DNA from 4 places in the Listeria sp. LM90SB2 genome. Region 3 is predicted to be linked to each of the others. Evidence: predicted binding sites of a transcription regulator. Region 3 holds the regulator's gene; each other region holds the start of a gene.
The links. Region 3 encodes Rex, which represses fermentation and respiration genes when NADH is low (regulators of the CRP and FNR family bind a similar motif). Its sites were predicted from a motif close to TTGTGAAATATTTCACAA; they were not measured.
Positions count from the first base shown of each region.

Region 1: the regulator Rex is predicted to act here: its motif matches at 2,332-2,349, upstream of pflB (formate C-acetyltransferase).
Region 2: the regulator Rex is predicted to act here: its motif matches at 1,576-1,593, upstream of GL301_RS01070 (L-lactate dehydrogenase).
Region 4: the regulator Rex is predicted to act here: its motif matches at 3,980-3,997, upstream of qoxA (cytochrome aa3 quinol oxidase subunit II).

Region 1 covers NZ_CP046449.1:1,429,409-1,434,562, reverse strand. Annotated here, with positions in the region: gene pflB (formate C-acetyltransferase) at 1-2,222, opposite strand, end outside; gene GL301_RS07135 (glycerol-3-phosphate responsive antiterminator) at 2,648-3,196, opposite strand; gene mutL (DNA mismatch repair endonuclease MutL) at 3,213-5,024, opposite strand; gene mutS (DNA mismatch repair protein MutS) at 5,044-5,154, opposite strand, start outside.
Region 2 covers NZ_CP046449.1:215,086-220,239, forward strand. Annotated here, with positions in the region: gene GL301_RS01065 (DNA alkylation repair protein) at 1-543, opposite strand, end outside; gene GL301_RS01070 (L-lactate dehydrogenase) at 576-1,517, opposite strand; gene GL301_RS01075 (50S ribosomal protein L25/general stress protein Ctc) at 1,811-2,434, shown strand; gene GL301_RS01080 (GNAT family N-acetyltransferase) at 2,524-3,108, shown strand; gene pth (aminoacyl-tRNA hydrolase) at 3,215-3,775, shown strand; gene mfd (transcription-repair coupling factor) at 3,889-5,154, shown strand, end outside.
Region 3 covers NZ_CP046449.1:2,153,144-2,158,297, forward strand. Annotated here, with positions in the region: gene groL (chaperonin GroEL) at 1-1,519, opposite strand, end outside; gene groES (co-chaperone GroES) at 1,553-1,837, opposite strand; gene GL301_RS10615 (CPBP family intramembrane glutamic endopeptidase) at 2,072-2,758, shown strand; partial or broken gene GL301_RS10620 (DUF4305 domain-containing protein) at 2,760-2,964, shown strand; gene GL301_RS10625 (redox-sensing transcriptional repressor Rex) at 2,991-3,638, opposite strand; gene GL301_RS10630 (ABC-F family ATP-binding cassette domain-containing protein) at 3,948-5,154, shown strand, end outside.
Region 4 covers NZ_CP046449.1:16,568-21,721, reverse strand. Annotated here, with positions in the region: gene qoxD (cytochrome aa3 quinol oxidase subunit IV) at 1-34, opposite strand, end outside; gene qoxC (cytochrome aa3 quinol oxidase subunit III) at 36-647, opposite strand; gene qoxB (cytochrome aa3 quinol oxidase subunit I) at 635-2,614, opposite strand; gene qoxA (cytochrome aa3 quinol oxidase subunit II) at 2,633-3,739, opposite strand; gene GL301_RS00075 (GW domain-containing glycosaminoglycan-binding protein) at 4,189-4,545, shown strand; gene GL301_RS00070 (GW domain-containing glycosaminoglycan-binding protein) at 4,564-5,154, shown strand, end outside.

The sequences.
Region 1 (5,154 bases), 720 kb from region 3:
TCGTGCATTGTACGGTGAATAACATCTAATTGTTGTTCACGTGTTAATTTGATGAAGTTAACTGCATATCCAGATACACGGATAGTTAATTGCGGATACTCTTCTGGATGATCCATCGCATCAAGTAATGTATCACGATTGAATACGTTGATGTTTAAGTGATGTCCCATTTTTGTAGAATAACCATCTAGCATTGCAACTAAGTTATTGATTTGAGATTCGTCTTCGCGACCTAAAGCTTTTGGTACGATAGAGAATGTGTTAGAAATACCATCTTGACCATATTCGTAAGGAAGTTTAGCAACAGAAGATAGAGAAGCTAAAGCACCTTTTGTATCACGGCCATGCATTGGGTTCGCACCTGGTGCAAATGGTTCTCCTGCACGACGTCCGTCTGGAGTGTTACCAGTTTTCTTACCATAAACCACGTTAGAAGTGATTGTAAGAACAGAAGTTGTGTGAACTGCATCACGGTAAGTTTTATGTTTTCTAACTTTAGTCATGAATGTTTTTAGAAGTTCTACAGCAATTTCGTCTACACGGTCATCATTATTTCCGTATTTAGGATAGTCGCCTTCGATTTCATAATCAACCACGATGCCATCTTCGTCACGAATTGGACGAACAGTAGCATATTTAATAGCAGATAAGGAGTCAGCTGCAACAGAAAGTCCAGCGATACCAGTTGCCATAGTACGTAATACTTCTGTATCATGTAAAGCCATTTCGATACGTTCGTAAGCGTATTTATCATGCATATAGTGAATAACATTTAATGTATTAAGGTAAAGTTCTGCAATCCATTCCATCATTGCATCATATTTTTCCATTACTTCTTTGTAGTCTAATACGTCGCCTTCAACTGGACGATAAGCAGGTCCAACTTGTGCTTTAGATTTTTCATCGATACCACCATTGATTGCGTAAAGAAGTGTTTTAGCAAGGTTGGCACGAGCACCAAAGAATTGCATTTGTTTACCAACGCGCATTGCAGATACACAACATGCGATTGCATAGTCATCTCCCCATTTAGGGCGCATAACATCGTCATTTTCGTATTGAATAGCAGATGTTTTGATAGACATTTTAGCACAGAATTTCTTGAATCCTGATGGTAAATGAGTGGACCAAAGTACAGTTAAGTTTGGTTCTGGAGCAGGTCCTAAGTTATCTAAAGTGTGTAAGAAACGGAATGAGTTTTTCGTTACAAGTGGAACGCCTTCTTCTGTAATACCACCGATGGATTCAGTAACCCATGTTGGATCTCCAGAGAATAATTCATTGTAATCTGGTGTACGAGCAAATTTTACAAGGCGTAATTTCATGATGAAGTGGTCAACGATTTCTTGCGCTTCTTCTTCAGTAATTAAGCCGTTACGAAGATCACGTTCTACATAAATATCAAGGAATGTAGATGTACGTCCTAAGCTCATTGCAGCACCATTTTGTTCTTTAATTGCTGCTAAGTAACCAAGGTATAACCATTGGAAAGCTTCTTGTGCAGTTTTAGCTGGGCGACCAAGATCGAAACCATGTTTTTCGCCTAGTACTTTTAATTCGCCAAGAGCACGAATTTGTTCGTTAAGTTCTTCACGTTGACGGATAACGTCATCGCTCATTGTACGTAAACCTGTATTGTTTAAATCTTGTTTCTTTTGTTTAATTAAGAAGTCTACTCCGTAAAGTGCTACACGACGGTAGTCACCGATAATACGGCCACGGCCATAAGCATCTGGAAGACCAGTAATTACGCCTGATTTACGAGCTGCGCGCATTTCAGCAGTATAAGCATCAAATACACCTTGGTTATGCGTTTTACGGTATTCAGAAAAAATATGACTAATTTCTTCGTCTACTTTAAAGCCATAAGATTCAGCTGCAACTTCTGCCATACGGATTCCACCGAATGGTTGCAAAGCGCGTTTGAAAGGTACGTCAGTTTGAACACCGACAACTTTTTCTAAGTCTTTGTTTAAGTAACCTGGGTCATGTGAAGTGATGGTTGAAACGATTTTGGTATCCATATCCAGTACGCCACCGTTTTCACGTTCTTTTTTAGTTAAGTCCATTACTTGATCCCAAAGTTTTGTAGTTGCTTCGGTTGGGCCAACTAAGAATGTGTCGTCACCGTCATATAAGCGATAGTTTTTTAAGATAAAGTCACGTACATCTACTTCTTGTTGCCAGTTACCACCTGCGAATTCATACCATTGTTCAGTCATCATATAACCTCCATTTATTGTTCATTCTCGAGCGTGCTTTTTTGAGCAAACTAATTTATAAATAATCTACACTGTTATCATAACATATTCTCTGGAAAATGCTACAGTTTTGTGCAATATTTTTCAAACTTTTTTATGACTTTTTTGTGTCTTTTAAACTTAAAAAGCTTAAAATTACCTTTAAATAGCCATTTCCCTAATTTATTATGATTCTAATTTTGTTTTTATTTTAATTATTAATTTTTGCTGTACCACTCCAACTCCCCTTACCTGTTATGGTACAGTTTAAAGGTGGCTATTTTATATAGAACAGTTAGAAACCGCTTAAAACGTTGTCTAGCAATGTTCCACGGGTAAATATAGCGTTTTCATTGTTTTTCATAAGAACAGCTAAGTCGTTATTGCTACACGACTTAGCTGTTTATTTACCATAAATGTTTATTGGATGTTGTAACTGCGATGGCCCCGCTAGCTATTACTTGATTGACTTGTTCACTAGTTTCAATTAATCCTCCTGCAATTACAGGGATATGAAGTTTTTGAGTCATCTTTTGTACTTGCTCAGGAATAATACCTGGTAAAAGTTCAATACAATCAGGTTGGACTTTTTGTATCAATGCTACACCTTTGTTATAGGCGCTTGAATCAATCATGAAAAGACGTTGTATGGCTAGCATTTTGTGCTGTTTAGCTTTCATAATGGCATTTCCTCTAGTCGAAATAATACCATCAGGACAAATTTCTGTACATAAAAAGTCTATTGCGTAGTCGTCATTTTTCAGTCCATTGACTAAATCGGCATGTAATAAAACTTTTTTCCCGCCGGCTTGTGCGTATTTGACTAATGCTTTTAATTGAGCCACATGTGTTTCCAGCATCACCATATATGTCAAATCAAGCTCTAAAATTTTTTCCATATCTTTTTGATTATGTGCAGCTGGGATGATTGATTGATTGGAAAATGGTAACTCCAAATTATTTCCTCCTCTTTTACATCACACGTTTAAACATTTTTTCTAGTTCATATGTTGAGTATTGGATAATCACCGGACGTCCATGAGGACAAGTGAATGGATCGCTTGCTTCTCTCAGTGTATCGAGTAATGCTTCCATGTCTTGCGTTGTTAAATAGTGATTTGCTTTAATTGATTTTTTACAACTCATCATAATAGCTGTGTCTTCCCTTAATTTATGAATACTTATGCTTGGAGCGGATAACGCTTCATCAATAATTTCCCGAAGCATCTCCTCTTCTTGGTCTTTCGGGAACCAAGTTGGATGCGCACGAATGATAAAACTATTTTGCCCGAAGTTCTCTAGGAAAACGCCGACCTCTTCTAATTTAGCTTTTTGTTCTTCTAAACGAACATACTCATCCGCTGGAAATTCAAGCACAATAGGAACAAGTAATTCTTGCAACTCGCGACTAACTTCTCCAATTTTCTCACGATAAAATTCGTATTTAATCCGTTCCTGTGCTGCATGTTGATCAATGATATATAAGCCATTTTCATTTTGCGCAAAAATATAAGTTGCATGCATTTGACCAATTGGATACATTTTAGGAATACGTTCTTTCGTATGCTCTTCTTGCTCCGCTTGAGATTCTGGTTCATAGGACGGCATTGTTTCCAAAATAAAATCATCTTCTCGTGGAGCATCCTCATCTGAAGGGACATATTCCGGGATAGTTGGTTTTGAAAAAAGAGTTGGTGTTTCTTTTACGGGTTTATTTTCTTCAAAAGACATTTGGATTTGTTCCGATTTTTGGTCTTCTTTTTGTTTTTTAGAAATCTCTCCATCTGGAATTAGTTGCAATTTGTGGAAAGTCTCTTTAATCATTTGACTAATTAGTTGTCCTAATTCTTTTTCTTTACTTAAGCGGACTTCTAATTTAGCAGGATGAACGTTTACATCTACAATAATTGGGTCCATCTCGATTTGGAGAACGATAATCGGGAAACGGCCAATTGGTAAGAGCGTGTGATATCCTTCTTGAATAGCTTTTACTAATGCGAAATTTTTAATAAAACGACCGTTAATGATGGTCGAAATATAATTACGGTTAGAGCGGTTCACTTCTGGTAATACAGCATATCCAGAAATTTTAAAATCAAGTGACTCTGCTTTAACTGGTACTGATTTTTTTGCAATCGAAACACCGTAAATTGCTGCAATTACTTGGCGTAACTCCCCATTCCCATTGGTTTGTAATAAAGGTTTTCCGTTGTGTGAAAAGCGGAAACTGATATCTGGATGCGCCAAAGCTAAGCGATTTAGAATATCGGTTATGTTACCAAGTTCGGTTGGTAAACTTTTTAAATATTTTAGGCGTGCTGGCGTATTAAAGAACAACTGGGATACTTCGATTTGTGTTCCTTTTCTAGCATGCCCGCTTTTTTGTTCGATTATTTTCCCGCCTTCTAAAGAAATGGTCGTTCCTTTTGCTTCGCCAGTGGAAGTTTCCATCTCTAAATGGGACACAGAGGCAATACTTGGAAGTGCCTCACCGCGGAATCCTAGTGTATGCACACGGAATAAATCTGCTTCGTTTTTGATTTTGCTTGTGGCGTGACGTAAAAAAGCTGTTGCGACATCTTCTTCTTCAATGCCACTACCGTTATCAATAATGGTAATTTTATTTAATCCCGCTTCTTCCACTAAAATATCTATGACGGTGCTCCCTGCATCAATTGCATTTTCTACTAATTCTTTAACGACTGAAGCAGGGCGTTCTACTACTTCTCCGGCAGCAATTTTATTGGATAGAGCATCGGTTAATTCGACAATATGTTTAGCCATTTAAAACCCGCCTTTCTTTTTAATGGATTTTACTTTGAAGTTCGTATAATTTATTCATCGCGTCCATTGGTGTCATCTGCATAATGTTCATGGAGGCAATTTCTTTTAGTAGTTTTGTTTCTTTAGAAGA
Region 2 (5,154 bases), 980 kb from region 3:
GGTTCTATTGGTTTCTGTTTGCAGCGTTTCTTTCGCGCGTTGAAGTAATGCCTCTGCTTCAGGCAAATTGTTAATATGTTCGCTATAAATCTGCCAGCCCATGGATTTAGTTAAATCATAATCACTTTCAATCCACGTTTTGGCGAAAAGGAGTGCATCATCACGTTTGCTTACAATCGATGCTAGTCCAAAAGTTAGTTGTGACCATGTTTCGCGAAAAATGATATTCCATTTTTCGATTTGTTCCGTGGTTATTTTGTCGGGATTAATCGCTAGCAAACCGAGATAAATCAAGTCACTATTATTTGATTCAATCAGCTCTACGGCGAGTTCGTGATTTTTTGTCAGTTTTTCTCGGCGAATAATTTTCTTTAAATCACCAATTTTTAGTCCGTAAAGATCTAATGAATCCGGACAGCCGTGATTACGAAAAATTTTAATCGTATTGGGGTTTTCTAAGGCTTGTAGCTCGGTATTAAGTTGGTCAAAAGTAATCGTACGCGTCACTCCTCTCGAATAAATTAAGTATAACAAAAAAAGCATGCGAAGGCGCATGCTTTTAGGATTTGAGAATATTAGTCGATTTGTTTCATTGCGTCGTCTAGAACTTTTTTAAGTGTATCTGCAGAGTTTTTCATTTGTTCTTTTTCTTTGTCGTTTAAATTCATTTCAACAATATGGCGAACGCCTTGACGGTTAACGACTGCGGGAGCGCCGATATAAATGTCGTTCATACCATAATGACCATCTAGATAAACAGAAAGTGGTAAGATCGCATTTTCGTTATTTAGAATTGCCTTTGTAATACGAGCTAGAGCTGCAGCAACACCGTAGAATGTAGCGCCTTTTTTATTAATAATTTCATAAGCTGCATCACGAACACTTACGAAAATAGTATCCATTGCACCTTGTTCATCTTCGCTAATCCATTCAGTGATTGGAAGACCGCCGACAGTTGTGTGGCTCCATGCTGGGAATTCTGTATCGCCGTGTTCGCCAAGGATGTAACCATGGACGTTACGAGCATCTACTTTTAGATAGTCGGCAATTGACATACGGAAACGTGCTGTATCAAGGCTTGTTCCAGAACCGATAACACGTTCTTTTGGAAGACCTGAGAATTTCCATGTAGCGTAAGTTAAGATATCTACTGGGTTAGAAGCGATTAAGAAGATACCGTCAAATCCGCTAGCCATTACTTCATCCACGATGCCTTTCATGATTTTAATATTACGATTTACTAAATCTAAACGAGTTTCACCAGGTTTTTGTGCAGTCCCGGCAGTTACAACAACTAAGTCCGCATCGTGGCAGTCGCTATAATTTGCTGAGTAGATTTTCTTCGGTGTAGAAAATGGAACGGCATGACTTAAATCCATTGCATCCCCAATAGTTCTGTCTTTATCTATGTCAATGATACCAAATTCTTGTCCAATGCTTAAGTTTACACAAGCAAATGCGTAACTAGAACCAACTGCTCCGTCGCCAACTAAAATAATTTTTTGATGATCTTTCATTTCGAATTCCTCCTATAAAAAATCTATTTACTAGTACAGTATAACATGAATTTTTCATTTGTGAAGCGTTGAACGTCCTGAATTTAAAAAAGTTGTTATAATAAATTTGTGAAAACGCTATAGTACAGTTTGGAAGCGTCCACATTAGCGAATAGCCGCTATTTTCTGTTTACCTTTTATTGAGAATTATAAACCTTACAAATCAAAATTAGGCTATTTCTTTGTTTTGCTATTTTTCTAAAGGGTAGATATAATGTAGATGTACCAAAATTGAATGAGTGGAGTGATTTTTTATGGCAACAACATTAGAGGTCCAGAAAAGAGAAACAACGCAACATTCAGAAGTAACGAGATTGCGTAGTGAAGGAAAAGTACCTGGAATTATTTATGGCTACAAATCGGAAAATGTTCCAGTTTCCGTTGATTCTTTGGAATTAATCAAAGCAGTTCGTGACAATGGTCGTAACGCCGTATTTTCAGTTACTGTGGACGGCAAGAAATTAAACGTTTTATTACATGAATATCAAGTAGATCCGTTAAAAGACGTATTAGTACACGTTGATTTACTAGCGGTTGATATGAATGAAGAAGTTGAGACAGATGTTCGTGTGGTATTAGTTGGGGATGCACCGGGAGTTAAAGCTGGCGGCGTACTACAACAAATTATCCATGATGTAAAAGTTTCAGCAACACCAGAAAAATTACCAGAAACAATTGAATTAGACATTTCTTCATTAGAAATCGGTGATGTTTTAACAACGAACGACCTTCCGGAAAACAAAGACTATGTCGTGCAAGCGGAGGAAGAAGAAACAGTAGTAACTGTATCTGCTCCACGTGCGGAAGAAGAACCAACGACTACGGAAGCACCTGAACCAGAAGCTGTACATGGTAAAGATGAAGAACCTGTTGAATAATTTTGAATAAATAAGGATGGAAGATTCGCTTTTGTTTGCGATATCTTCCATTTTTTTTGTTATAATGGTTTCGAGAAGGAGGCGTTTATATGCTTGATAAGTCAGTACCGCACATTTCTGCTATTATGGTCAATCACGATGCTACAAATTATCCGGAGTTTCATTTACCTGAGGGATATTCTTTTTGCTTTTATAAAGATGGTTTGGAAGAAGACTGGTGTAGATTGCAATTAGAAACGGGTCAAGTGCTTTCAATGGACAGTATTCGCGCTCGTTTTGAAACGGAATTCGGAAATGAAAAAGAAAAATTAGCCAAGCGCTGCGTCTTTGTAGAGGCGCCAAATGGTGAAATTATTGGAACGGCTATGCTTTGGGATGGAAATACATTCGGCGAGATGGCGAGTCGGATTCACTGGGTTGCAGTGCTTGATTCGCACGGTGGAAAAGGTATCGCGAAAGCCTTGTTATCCAAAATTCTCGGCTTGAATAAAAGTAGTTTTGTCTATTTAACTACGCAAACCGGAAGTTATCAAGCTATCTATTTATATCAGAAATTCGGTTTTGAAAAATACGTCGGAAAAACGCCGGAAAATTGGAAAACAGTCAATTTTCAAGAGGAAAAGGAAGCGGCCTGGCAAATTATCGAAAATAAAATTGCCGAACACCAAGCCTAGTTGGAAAACTTTCAACCAAGTGAAATCCATGTTATAATCAAAAAAACATCGAAACAAAAACCAGTTCATTCGTGAAGTGGTTTCGTTCATGTAAGGAGAAGCTTTTATGAAACTAATCGCAGGACTCGGAAACCCGGGCAAAAAATACGAACGTACCCGGCATAATGTCGGTTTTATGGTAGTTGACGAACTAAGTTTTCGTCATCAAACCCCTTGGAAGAAATCAAAATTTAATGGTATGACTAGCGAAATTATCGTCGGCGGTGAAAAAATGATTTTAGTGAAACCACTCACTTTTATGAACGCTTCAGGTGAATGCATTCGTCCGCTAATGGATTACTACAACATACCAATTGAAGATGTCGTGATTGTGTATGATGATCTCGATTTACCAGTTGGGAAGATTAGATTACGCCAAAAAGGTAGTGCTGGCGGACATAATGGAATGAAATCAATTATTCAACACGTTAAAACACAAGAGTTTAATCGCATTCGTGTTGGCGTTAGTCGTCCTTTAAAAGGAGAAGTTATTCATTATGTCTTGGGAGATTTTCCTAAAGCAGAACAACCTGATATTATCGCAGCGATTCAAAAAAGCGCTGACGCCATCGAAGACTTTGCACAGACACCATTTATAGAAGTTATGAATAAATACAATCAAAAATAGACGATGACGAGGCGTGGCAATCTTTTGCCACGTATTTCGGTCTTTCTTCGGACGCGTGATTTACTCTTGCGTTGCATAGAATGAATTTTCTGACAAAAAGGAGCTGTTTTCCCTTGAAAGGATTACAACAATTAATATATGAACAAAAAGATATTCGAGCGGTCTTAAATGCGCTGGATGAAAAAGAAAAAGCACAACTTGTCACAGGGCTCACAGGTTCTTCACGTGCGTTATTTGCAAGCGTGGTAGAAGGTGCGTCAAAGCGTCCGGTTGTATTTGTTACGCACAATTTATACCATGCGCAAAAATTATATGATGATTTACTTTCTTTAATGGATGTCGATCGACTATTTTTATATCCAGCAGATGAACTGATTTCTTCTGAGTTGAGTATCTCTAGCCCGGAACTTCGCGGTCAACGCGTGGAAGCGCTCGACTTCTTACTATCCGGAAAACCGGGGATAGTCATTGTGCCAGTTGCTGGTCTCAGAAAAATGCTTCCACCAGTATCGCTTTGGAAACATTTCAACATATCCATTGTAGAGGGCGAAGAAATTGATCCAGATGTACTACGCCAAAAACTAGTGACAATGGGCTACACAATGAGCGGAATGGTAAATACGCCGGGAGAATTCAGTGTTCGCGGCGGGATTATTGATATTTATCCAATTACAGAAGAATTTCCAATTAGAATAGAACTTTTTGACACCGAAGTAGATTCTCTTCGTTTCTTTGATGTGGAAACGCAGCGCTCGACAACCCGCGTGGAAGAATTCCGCCTACTGCCTGCAACTGAAATCATTTTAGATCAAAGCTATTATCCGGATATCGTCAAACGCTTAGAAAAGAAAATGACACATACTTTAAATGAATTGAAAGAAAACGAGGATAAACAAGCGCTCGTTGAAAATTTAGAAGAAGATCTTGAAATGCTTCGTTCTGGCGTGAAACCAGACATGTTCTTTAAATATATCGGTCTGGCTTATCCTGACCCAGCCTCGCTTTTTGATTATTTTCCAAAAAACACGGCAATTTTGCTTGATGAATTTGGGCGGATTTTAGAAACGGAAGAAAGCTTGGAGCGGGAAGAAGCGGAGTGGCAAACAGAAACATTAAGTCGAATGGAAACGGTTCGCGACGTGCAAGTAAGTCATTCTTTCAAAAAGCTATTAGAAGCAAATCACTCGCCGAAAATATACTTATCCCTTTTCCAAAAACAAATGGCGAGCATGCGCGTCTCGAAAACAACTAACATCGTCTATAAACAAATGCAGCAATTTCATGGCCAAATGAATGTGTTGAAAACCGAGCTAGAAAGTTGGCATAAGAATAATTATGCCGTTGTTATTTTAGCCCCAAACCTTGAGCGCGCCGAAAAA
Region 3 (5,154 bases):
CAGATGATGCGTTTTGTAGTGCGGAACGTGTTACTTTTGTTGGATCCACAATACCAGCGTCAATCATGTTTACCCATTCGCCATTAGCTGCGTTGAAACCAACGCCAACTGCTTCGTGTTTCAAGCGTTCAACGATAACCGAACCTTCAAGTCCAGCGTTATGCGCGATTTGGCGAACTGGTTCTTCTAGGGAACGAAGCACGATGTTGATACCAGTTTCTACGTCACCTTCTGCTTCTAGTGCTGCTACTTTATTGTAAATACTTACAAGAGCAGTACCACCACCAGCTACGATACCTTCTTCTACAGCTGCGCGAGTAGAGTTAAGCGCATCTTCAATACGTAATTTACGTTCTTTTAGCTCTGTTTCAGTTGCAGCGCCGACTTTGACAACAGCTACCCCACCTGCAAGTTTTGCCAAACGTTCTTGTAATTTTTCTCTATCAAATTCAGAAGTAGTTTCTTCCATTTGCGCACGGATTTGGTTTACGCGAGCGCTAATTTGTGTGGAATCGCCTGCTCCTTCTACGATTGTTGTATCATCTTTTGTTACAACTACTTTGTTCGCTGTTCCAAGTTGATCAACTGTTGCTGTTTTTAGTTCTAAGCCTAGGTCTTCTGTGATGACTTGTCCGCCTGTTAAAATAGCAATATCTTCTAGCATTGCTTTACGACGATCACCAAAACCAGGAGCTTTCACGGCTACTACGTTGAATGTTCCGCGAAGTTTGTTTAGTACAAGAGTTGCTTGAGCTTCCCCTTCAACATCTTCCGCAATGATTAACATTGGACGACCTTGTTGAACAACTTGTTCTAAAACTGGTAAGATTTCTTGGATGTTGTTGATTTTTTTGTCTGTAATTAAAATATATGGTTTTTCAAGAACTGCTTCCATTTTGTCGGAATCAGTTACCATGTATGGGCTAGTGTAGCCACGGTCAAATTGCATACCTTCTACTACATCTAATTCTGTTGCAAAGCCTTTGGATTCTTCAATAGTGATAACGCCGTCGTTACCAACACGTTCCATTGCTTCTGCGATTAATTTACCAACTTCTTCATCACCAGAAGAAATAGCAGCAACTTGAGCGATAGACTCTTTGCTTTCAATTGGTTTAGAGATAGCTTTTAATTCTTCGATAGCTGTTGCTACGGCTTTTTCGATACCGCGGCGAACGCCTACTGGATTTGCTCCAGCTGTTACGTTTTTCAAGCCTTCTTGAATCATTGCTTGCGCTAAAACGGTAGCTGTTGTAGTTCCGTCCCCAGCAACATCATTGGTTTTAGAAGCAACTTCAGATACAAGTTTTGCTCCCATATTTTCAAATGGGTCTTCTAATTCGATTTCTTTTGCAATCGTTACCCCATCATTTGTAATTAACGGAGAACCGAATTTTTTTTCTAAAACAACATTACGACCTTTTGGGCCAAGTGTTACTTTTACTGCGTTTGCTAATTGGTCGACACCACGTAACATGGCACGACGAGCATCTTCACTAAATTTAATATCTTTTGCCATTTTATATTTCCCTCCGATTATTTCTTTTTTTAATTATTTAGTAATTGCTAAAATGTCACTTTCACGTAAAATCAGATAGTCAGTTCCTTCATACGTCACTTCTGTTCCAGAGTATTTTGCGAAGATAACCGTGTCACCTTCTGCAACTTCAAGTGGTTCTTTTGTGCCGTTATCTAGCACACGACCTGAACCGACTGCAACAATTTTCCCTGATTGCGGTTTTTCTTTGGCAGAGTCTGGTAATACAATCCCACTCGCTGTTTTTTCCTCTGCTTCAAGTACTTCAATTACAACACGATCTCCTAATGGTTTTAACAATGTAAATGACCTCCTCTGATATAATTACTTTTTTCATTTTAGCACTCGACACATTAGAGTGCTAATACAGTTATTATGATACCAAACTGAATAAAAAATGCAAGCAAAAACGTTTAAAAAAATAGAAGAATTCTTATTTGCGGTAAAGCTTCATAACGAGTACAATAAGAAGAGCTATTTCCGCTTATTTGAAGCAATTTAGCCAATGTTTTTTATAGAAAGGATGCGTATTTTTTGGCTAAGCGTTATATTACGATTGTTTTAGTTTATTTATTATTACTATTTTCTGCATCTGTTGGGATTCCGATTGTTCAACATATTTTACTAAGTACAACATCACTTTCAGCAGAGAGCGCCGCATCTTATGGAATGGTTATTTGGTCGATATTCTCTAATCTTTTATCACTTGCAATTATTATTCCGATGCTTTACAGAAAACCAAAAGAAAATAAAATCGAAATCGGTGAAAAAACAAAACCGCTTCTAAGTATTGTGTGGATTGTCGGAGGAGTCATTGGCTTATATGTGGCACAAATTATTTGTAGTGTTATTATTACGATGATTTCAGGGGAGTTAAGTAATTCTGCCAATACGGAGTTACTTGTTGATTTGACTAAAGCTGCACCTATTTTCTTGATCTTTATTTCTATTTTGGGACCGATTTTGGAAGAACTTGTCTTTCGAAAAGTGATTTTTGGTGGGCTAAGTAATGTGACGAATATTCATGTGGCCGCAGTTATTAGTTCGCTTTTCTTTGGATTACTTCACGGAGATATTTCTTTCTTACTTACTTATTTTGTCATCGGACTAATTCTTTGTTTCCTTTATACGAAAACAAAACGGATTGTTGTTTCGATGGGTGCCCATATTTTAATGAATACGATTGTTTTGCTTTTGAGTCTTGGAATTATTGGGGGATAATATGAAAAATTCATTAATAAAGCAAAGTTTTTTATATTTTGCACTTGGTCTTGTATTTGTATATTTTGTTGTTGTTCGTGTGGCTGATTATGGTTATGATGTGCTTGCATGTATACTAATTATCATGACATTAATGGATTTTGGTATTGGCATCGGTCTGATTATCACTGGACTTAAAAGACGTAAAAAAAACCTGTAGAAAGTAAGTGTTGCTTACCTTCTACAGGTTTTTTTATTCTGTTTTCGCTGGATAATTTTCCAGGAAATAGATTAACGTTTGTAATTCGGTAGTAAGATCGATATGGTGCACACGAACTTGTTTCGGAACACTGATACGAGCTGGTGTAAAGTTTAGAATACCTTTTACATCTGCTTCAATTAAACGATCTACCGTTACTTGTGCTTCGTCAGCTGGAACTGTCAGAATAACTACTTCCACACCGTTTTCACGAACAATTTCTTCCATATCATTCAAATGATAGATTGGAATATCTTGTTGAACACTACCTACTTTCGCTGGATCTACATCAAATGCAGCAACGATTTTGATATTATTATTTTTCATGAAATTATAATGTAATAATGCTGTACCTAGGTTACCTACACCGATTAGTGCAACATTTGTCTGTTTGTCCTGGCTAAGTGTTTTGCTGAAAAAGTCGAGTATGTAAGAAACGTTATACCCGTATCCTTTCTTACCTAATGCGCCAAAGTACGAAAAATCACGTCGAATAGTCGCTGAATCAACTTTCACCGCTTCACTTAATTCCGCAGATGATACTCGTTCCTTACCTGACTCATCTAAGTATTTCAAGTAACGATGATATAATGGTAAGCGTTTTGCTGTCGCTTGTGGAATTTTAGTTGTTTCCTCCATCATGCCTTCTGTCCCTTCTTCTTTTAATTTTTTCTGAAGTTGAAGCTATTGTGAACTGTACTTCCTTTCACATGCTTGCTTATATACTATAAACATTTCACAAGGAATGCACAAACTTTTTGCTCATATCTTTCAAGTAAGGTTTTGTCCCGCAAAATATCCGGTACAGTCCTCTTTTTATATTCTACGCTAAAATCACAAATAATGCGAGTGTTTTCACAATCTTTTTTATTCAAGCTGTCTTGGCTATCTCATTGCGATTACTTAGCTTTTAAGATAAACTAGTAGGGAGAACGTTCGAGGAGAGAGATTATGATATTATTACAAGTTCAGCAAATTTCTAAATTCTTCGGTGCAGAAGTTATTTTAGATAATATTAAATTAGAAGTTAAAACAGGTGACCGAATCGCTCTAGTTGGGCGAAATGGTGCAGGAAAATCCACTTTACTTAAAATTATCGCCGGCAAAATGAGTTATGATGGCGGAACTATTTCCAAACCAAAAAGTGTGGAAATTGGCTATTTGGCTCAAAATACCGGGCTAGAATCTTCTAAAACCATTTGGGATGAAATGCTTAGTGTATTCGATTCACTGCGCAGAATGGAAGCTGATTTGCGCAAAATGGAGCTTCGTCTCGGTGAACCGGAACTCTATAATGATCCAGAAAAATACCAAGCACTGATGACGGATTATGATACGTTACAACATACTTTTAAAGAAAGTGGCGGCTATACTTACGAAGCAGAAATCCGTTCTGTTTTAAATGGATTGCGTTTTTATCCAGAAGATTATGAAGTAGAAATCGCTTCTCTAAGTGGTGGCCAAAAAACGCGGCTTGCTTTAGCCAAATTACTGCTTGCTAAACAAGATATTCTTGTTCTTGATGAGCCCACCAACCATTTAGATATCGAAACACTAGCGTGGCTCGAGACCTATTTACAAAATTATCATGGTTCGTTACTCATCGTATCCCATGACCGCTACTTCCTTGATAAAGTCGTGAATCAAGTATACGAAATCAGCCGAACCAAAATTGATCACTACAAAGGAAATTACAGTTCATTCGTTAATCAAAAACAAGCGAAACTAGAACAAATGTGGAAAGAGTTCGATAAACAACAAAAACAGATTGCCAAACTAGAAGATTTTGTTGCTAGAAATATTGTCCGCGCATCGACAACAAAACGAGCTCAGAGTAGAAGAAAACAATTAGAAAAAATGGATGTGCTTGGTCGCCCGCAAGGTGATGAAAAAGCAGCGCATTTTGGTTTCCAATTTGAAAAACAAACAGGTAAAGATGTTTTAATGGTAGATCAGCTAAGCATTGGTTACGCAAAAGATAAGCGCATTGCTTCCAACCTAACGTTCGAAATGAAACGCCAAGATAGTCTCGCGCTCGTTGGTCCAAACGGAATCGGCAAATCAACTCTACTTAAAACGCTTATTCGTGATATCCCAGCTTTAAGTGGCGAATTCCACTTCGGTGCTGGCGTGAAAATTGGCTACTACGATCAAGAAC
Region 4 (5,154 bases), 780 kb from region 3:
CATGAGCTGCATTTGATTTATTATTTTGTGTCATATTAGTTCACCATCCCTAGCAAATAGACACCGGTGAAAATGAAAATCCACACAACATCCAAGAAATGCCAGTATAAACTGGAAATAAATACTTTTGATGCTGTTTTTGGCGTCAAACCATGCATTTTAATTTGAATCAGAATAAAACTAATCCAGAAAATCCCGACCGTTACGTGAAGTCCATGTGTTCCTAGTAGAACGAAGAATGCCGACCAGTAAGAACCGATTTGCATTGTAACGCCTTCTGTCACATAGTGTGCAAATTCATAAAGCTCAAAGCCAACAAATCCCGCACCAAGAATTAATGTGATAATCGAGTAAATCGTCAACATTTTCACATTGCCCTTACGCATCTCACCAATTGCTAAACCACACGTAAAACTACTTGTTAAAAGTAAAAATGTCATTATTAGCACTAGCCAAAGTTCGAACATTTCTGCTGGCGGATGACCCGCATTCGAGCCAGCCTTTCTCATAACAAAGTAAGTCGCAAAAAGCGTTGCAAACAATGCAATTTCGGCGCCAAGGAAAATCCAGAATCCAAGAATATTTAATCGACCTTGTTCTGATCTATATTCAATTGGCAGATTTTTATTTGTTTCTACAGATTCCATGGGTTACCCTCCTTCACACCAGTCGCAAGTTCGCGCGCATTATGTTCTTCTGTTGCTTTAATTTCGTCCACTTCAACGTGGTAACCATCGTTATTTTGGAATGAACGATAAATCATACATCCTAAAATACCAACTAGGCCAATAATTCCCATCCAGTACCAGTAGAAGACTAGTCCGAAACCTGCAATGAAGAAGAAGACAGACATTACAAACCCAACCATGGTATTACTTGGCATATGGATTGGTTTATAATTTTTATCATTTACATATGGATCGCCTTTTTGTTTTCTATTCCAGAAATCATCCAAGTCATTCCATTCAGGTAAAACAGCAAAGTTATATTTTGGAGGAACAGCGGAACTTGTAGCCCATTCAAGCGTACGAGCATCCCACGGGTCACCAGTAACTTCACGTTTAGAGTTTTTGTAGCTGTAGTAGATGTTGTAGCAAAGAACTAAGAATGCTACACCCATCAAGAATCCGCCCACAGTAGAGATAAAGTTAAGCGTTGTCCAGCCATCACCTTGTACGTAAGTGTAAATACGACGCGGCATACCATCTAGTCCTAGGAAATATTGCGGGAAGAAACAAACGTTAAATCCAACAACGAAAATCCAGAAGAACCATTTACCAATTTTTTCATTTAGTCTGTAACCGACCATTTTTGGATACCAGTATGTAAGCCCGGCAAAGCAGGAGAACACAGTTCCAGCAATTAATACGTAGTGGAAATGGGATACTAAGAAGTACGTATTGTGATATTGATAATCGGCTGCAGCCATCGCAAGCATAACCCCAGTTACCCCACCAACAACAAAGTTAGGGATAAAGGCAAGCGACCAAAGCATTGGCGTTGTAAAGGTTATTCGCCCTTTGTACATCGTAAAGAGCCAGTTGAATATCTTAATCCCGGTCGGTATCGCAATCATCATCGTTGTAATGGAGAAGAAGGAGTTAACAAGCGCCCCTGATCCCATTGTAAAGAAGTGATGGACCCAAACTAGGAAACTTAGTAAAGAAATAACTGCCATCGCGGCAACCATCGCCGGATAACCGAATAATTTTTTCCTCGAGAAAGTAGAAATAATCTCTGAGAAAATACCGAAAGCTGGCAAAATAACAATATATACTTCCGGATGACCCCAAACCCAGAACAAGTTGGCCCACATCATTGGGAGCCCGCCATTCGTGAGTGTGAAGAATGCTGTCCCAAACAGTCGGTCAAATGACATCAAAGCAAGTGCCACTGTTAAAACTGGGAAAGCGAAAATAATGATCAAACTTGTAATTAATGAAGACCAAGTAAACATTGGCATTTTCATTAACGTCATACCTTTTGTACGCATTCTTAAAATCGTGACGAAAAAGTTAATCCCCGTCATCAGCGTACCAATACCAGCGATTTGAACACCTAGAAGATAGAAGTTAATTCCATATCCAGCGCTAAAATCTGTCGCAAGTGGCGCATAGTTTGTCCAACCAGCATCTGGCGAACCACCAATTACGAATGATAAGTTAAATAGCATCGCTCCCATAAAGAACGTCCAAAAACTTAAGTTGTTTAAAAATGGAAATGCTACATCACGCGCACCAATTTGAAGTGGTACGGCAATGTTCATCAATCCGATGATAAACGGCATCGCCATAAATAAAATCATAATCGTTCCATGTGTAGAAAAAACTTCATTGTAATGCTGTGCGTCTAAAAATTTCATATCCGGTAAAGCGAGCTGGGTACGCATCATTAGCGCATCCACACCACCACGGAAAAACATTAAGACAGCAGCAAGCAAGTACATAATACCAATTTTTTTATGATCAACGGAAGAAATCCACTCTTTCATGAGCCACTTCCATTTTTTTGTATAAGTTAGTAACGCAACAACACCAATACTTACAAGTACGATAGAAATCTGCGCGCCTAAAATCATTGGGTCGCCAGTTACGATAAACTCATTCCATTTCATGCCTTATGTCCCCCCTTTTTACTTCCCTGCGTCATCCGATTCTTTTTTATTGAATTCATTTGTTTGGATGTCTTCTTCCATTTTCTTCATTTCATCTTCGCGGTGTTTATCCTCGTGGTAACCTTCGCCGTTTTTAATAATTTGTGGCTTCATATCATGACGCTCAAATTGCGGATTAGTTACTGTCACAGGACGAACCGGAAGCATTGGTTCATCAGAAATGGTTGATTTTGTGTTTGGATTATGCGGATTTGTCATCTCATAACCAAAACGTTTGTAGGCATAGAAAACATACTCTGGATCAGCTGCTACATCAACAAATGCTAAATGCGTACCAGAATAAGTCTTTTTCTTGGAGCTTCCAGGAATTAAAAGACGATCATATATGTCTTGTGTAATAACTGGCGAGCTTGCTTTTGTTTCTTTCGCCCATTTTTTGAAATCTTTTTCAGATTGAGCTACTACATCAAAGCGTTGATCCGCAAAACCTTCGCCGTTGAAGTTTGCGTTACGGCCTTTATATGTACCAACTTCATCTGCTTGTAAATATAAATTCATCGTCATGCCAGACATCGCATATTTTTGTCCACCTAATTGCGGAACCCAAAAGCTTGTCATCGTATCTGCAGAAGTTAATTTGAATAGTACAGGACGGTCGGTTGGAATATTTACATAGTTGACTGTTTCAATTGACTCATCTGGATAACTAAAAATCCATTTCCAGTCTGCACTTGTTGCGTAAATAACAATTGGATCTTTATGCGAAGTCACTTTTGGTGCTTCTTCCCCTGCATAAATTGTTTTTACAGTCGGAATAGCTAGAGCAATAACGATTGCAACTGGAATCAATGTCCAAAAAATTTCCAGTTTTTTACTACCGTGCATATCCGGCTCATAGTTTGAAATGTCTTTCCGTTCGCGGTATTTAACCAACATAATCGTAAACAATACAAAAATCGTCAAAACAATAACCAGCATAAATATAATCGAATAAATAATTAAGTCCGACTGACCTTTTGCAACTGGCCCTTTTGGATTAAGTACCGTCAAGTCACCACAACCACTTATAAGGCCGGTAACCCCAAGTAGTGCCGTAAGCAGCAAAGATTTAAGTACCTTTGACACCCGAATCCCCTCTTTTCCTTTTGATGTTTTCTAATGTGTATTTTTGCGCAAAAATACCATTACCGGAGTGCTGAAAGAAGCTTGTTAGAACTCCTATGTAACTGAAAAAATGCTTTTACTATTTAGTTCTTTTAAAAAAACTCACAAACTTTTTTAAAAATTAATCAGCATTTTTAGAATCACTATGTTCATACTCTAACTCATTATATCTGATTTGATATCTTAGTTCAAAAACCTGATATATTAAATATTTCACAAACTTTTATTCTGTTCACTATTCCCTAGTTTGTGAAATTTAAAACAAAAAAGCAAATGATATTCAAGAATATCAAAATTCTAACCTTTTATATTATTTTTTAAATTTAAAAAATAATATTGTATTACATTAATATTTCATGCTATATTAATTTTGTAATATAATACATATAAATGAAAGAGGGAACAAAATCATGTTAAAGAGAAATGTACAAAAAGGGATGATTAGTTTAATTGCAATTATGATGTTTTTATCAATGTTCAGTTTTACAAATTTAAATTCTATTAAAACTGTAGAGGCTGCAACAACTGCGTACAATACAATTGAGTACAATAAATCAGTTAATTTAGATGCTAATATTGCATATCCAGAAACAAATGCATTTTGGTCTGCACCATATTATTCAGAAGGATCAACATTTATATCAAGTGCAACTGCACCTTCTTATGCAAAAAAAGATGTTAAATTAATAAGAGAGGCAAAAACTGAAAGAGGAATTTACTATCAAGTAAAATTGGGAGACAAAATTATTGGTTGGCTTGATAAATGAGCTTTTAAATTTTATGAAATGCCTTCTACGGATATTGCTTACTCAAGGACCGGGAAAATCACTAACACTTCTGGACATGCAGTATGGACTCAACCTTGCGGACAAATAAACTCTACTTTAAAAGGACCAGCAAGTGATTATCTTAACAAAGAAATAACTATTTGGAGAAAAGTAGAAAACAAAAGAGGTACTTATTATCAATTTAGTGAAACCAAAACTCCTAATATAAAAGCTTGGTTAGATGCAAGAGCCATAACACTCTATGACCAAGTACATTTTAATGAAGAGTACAATCAGATGGCAGTTATATCTACAGTTATTGGACATGCAGTATGGTCAACACCTTATCTTCAGTCCGATAGTAAATTAATTGCGCCTGCTTCTAATTATGAAGGAAAAAGAGTTGAAATAATCAGAAGAGCCAAAACAACAAGGTCAATATATTATCAATTTAGTTATGATAATAAAGTAATTGGTTGGTTAGACACTAGGGCTTTCTCATTAATACCTTCAAACACTGCTATGGTGATAAGTAATAGTACAAACGACATTTTTTCAAATATAACTGATGCATATAATAAAAATAACCCTATAAATAATTCTCAAAAT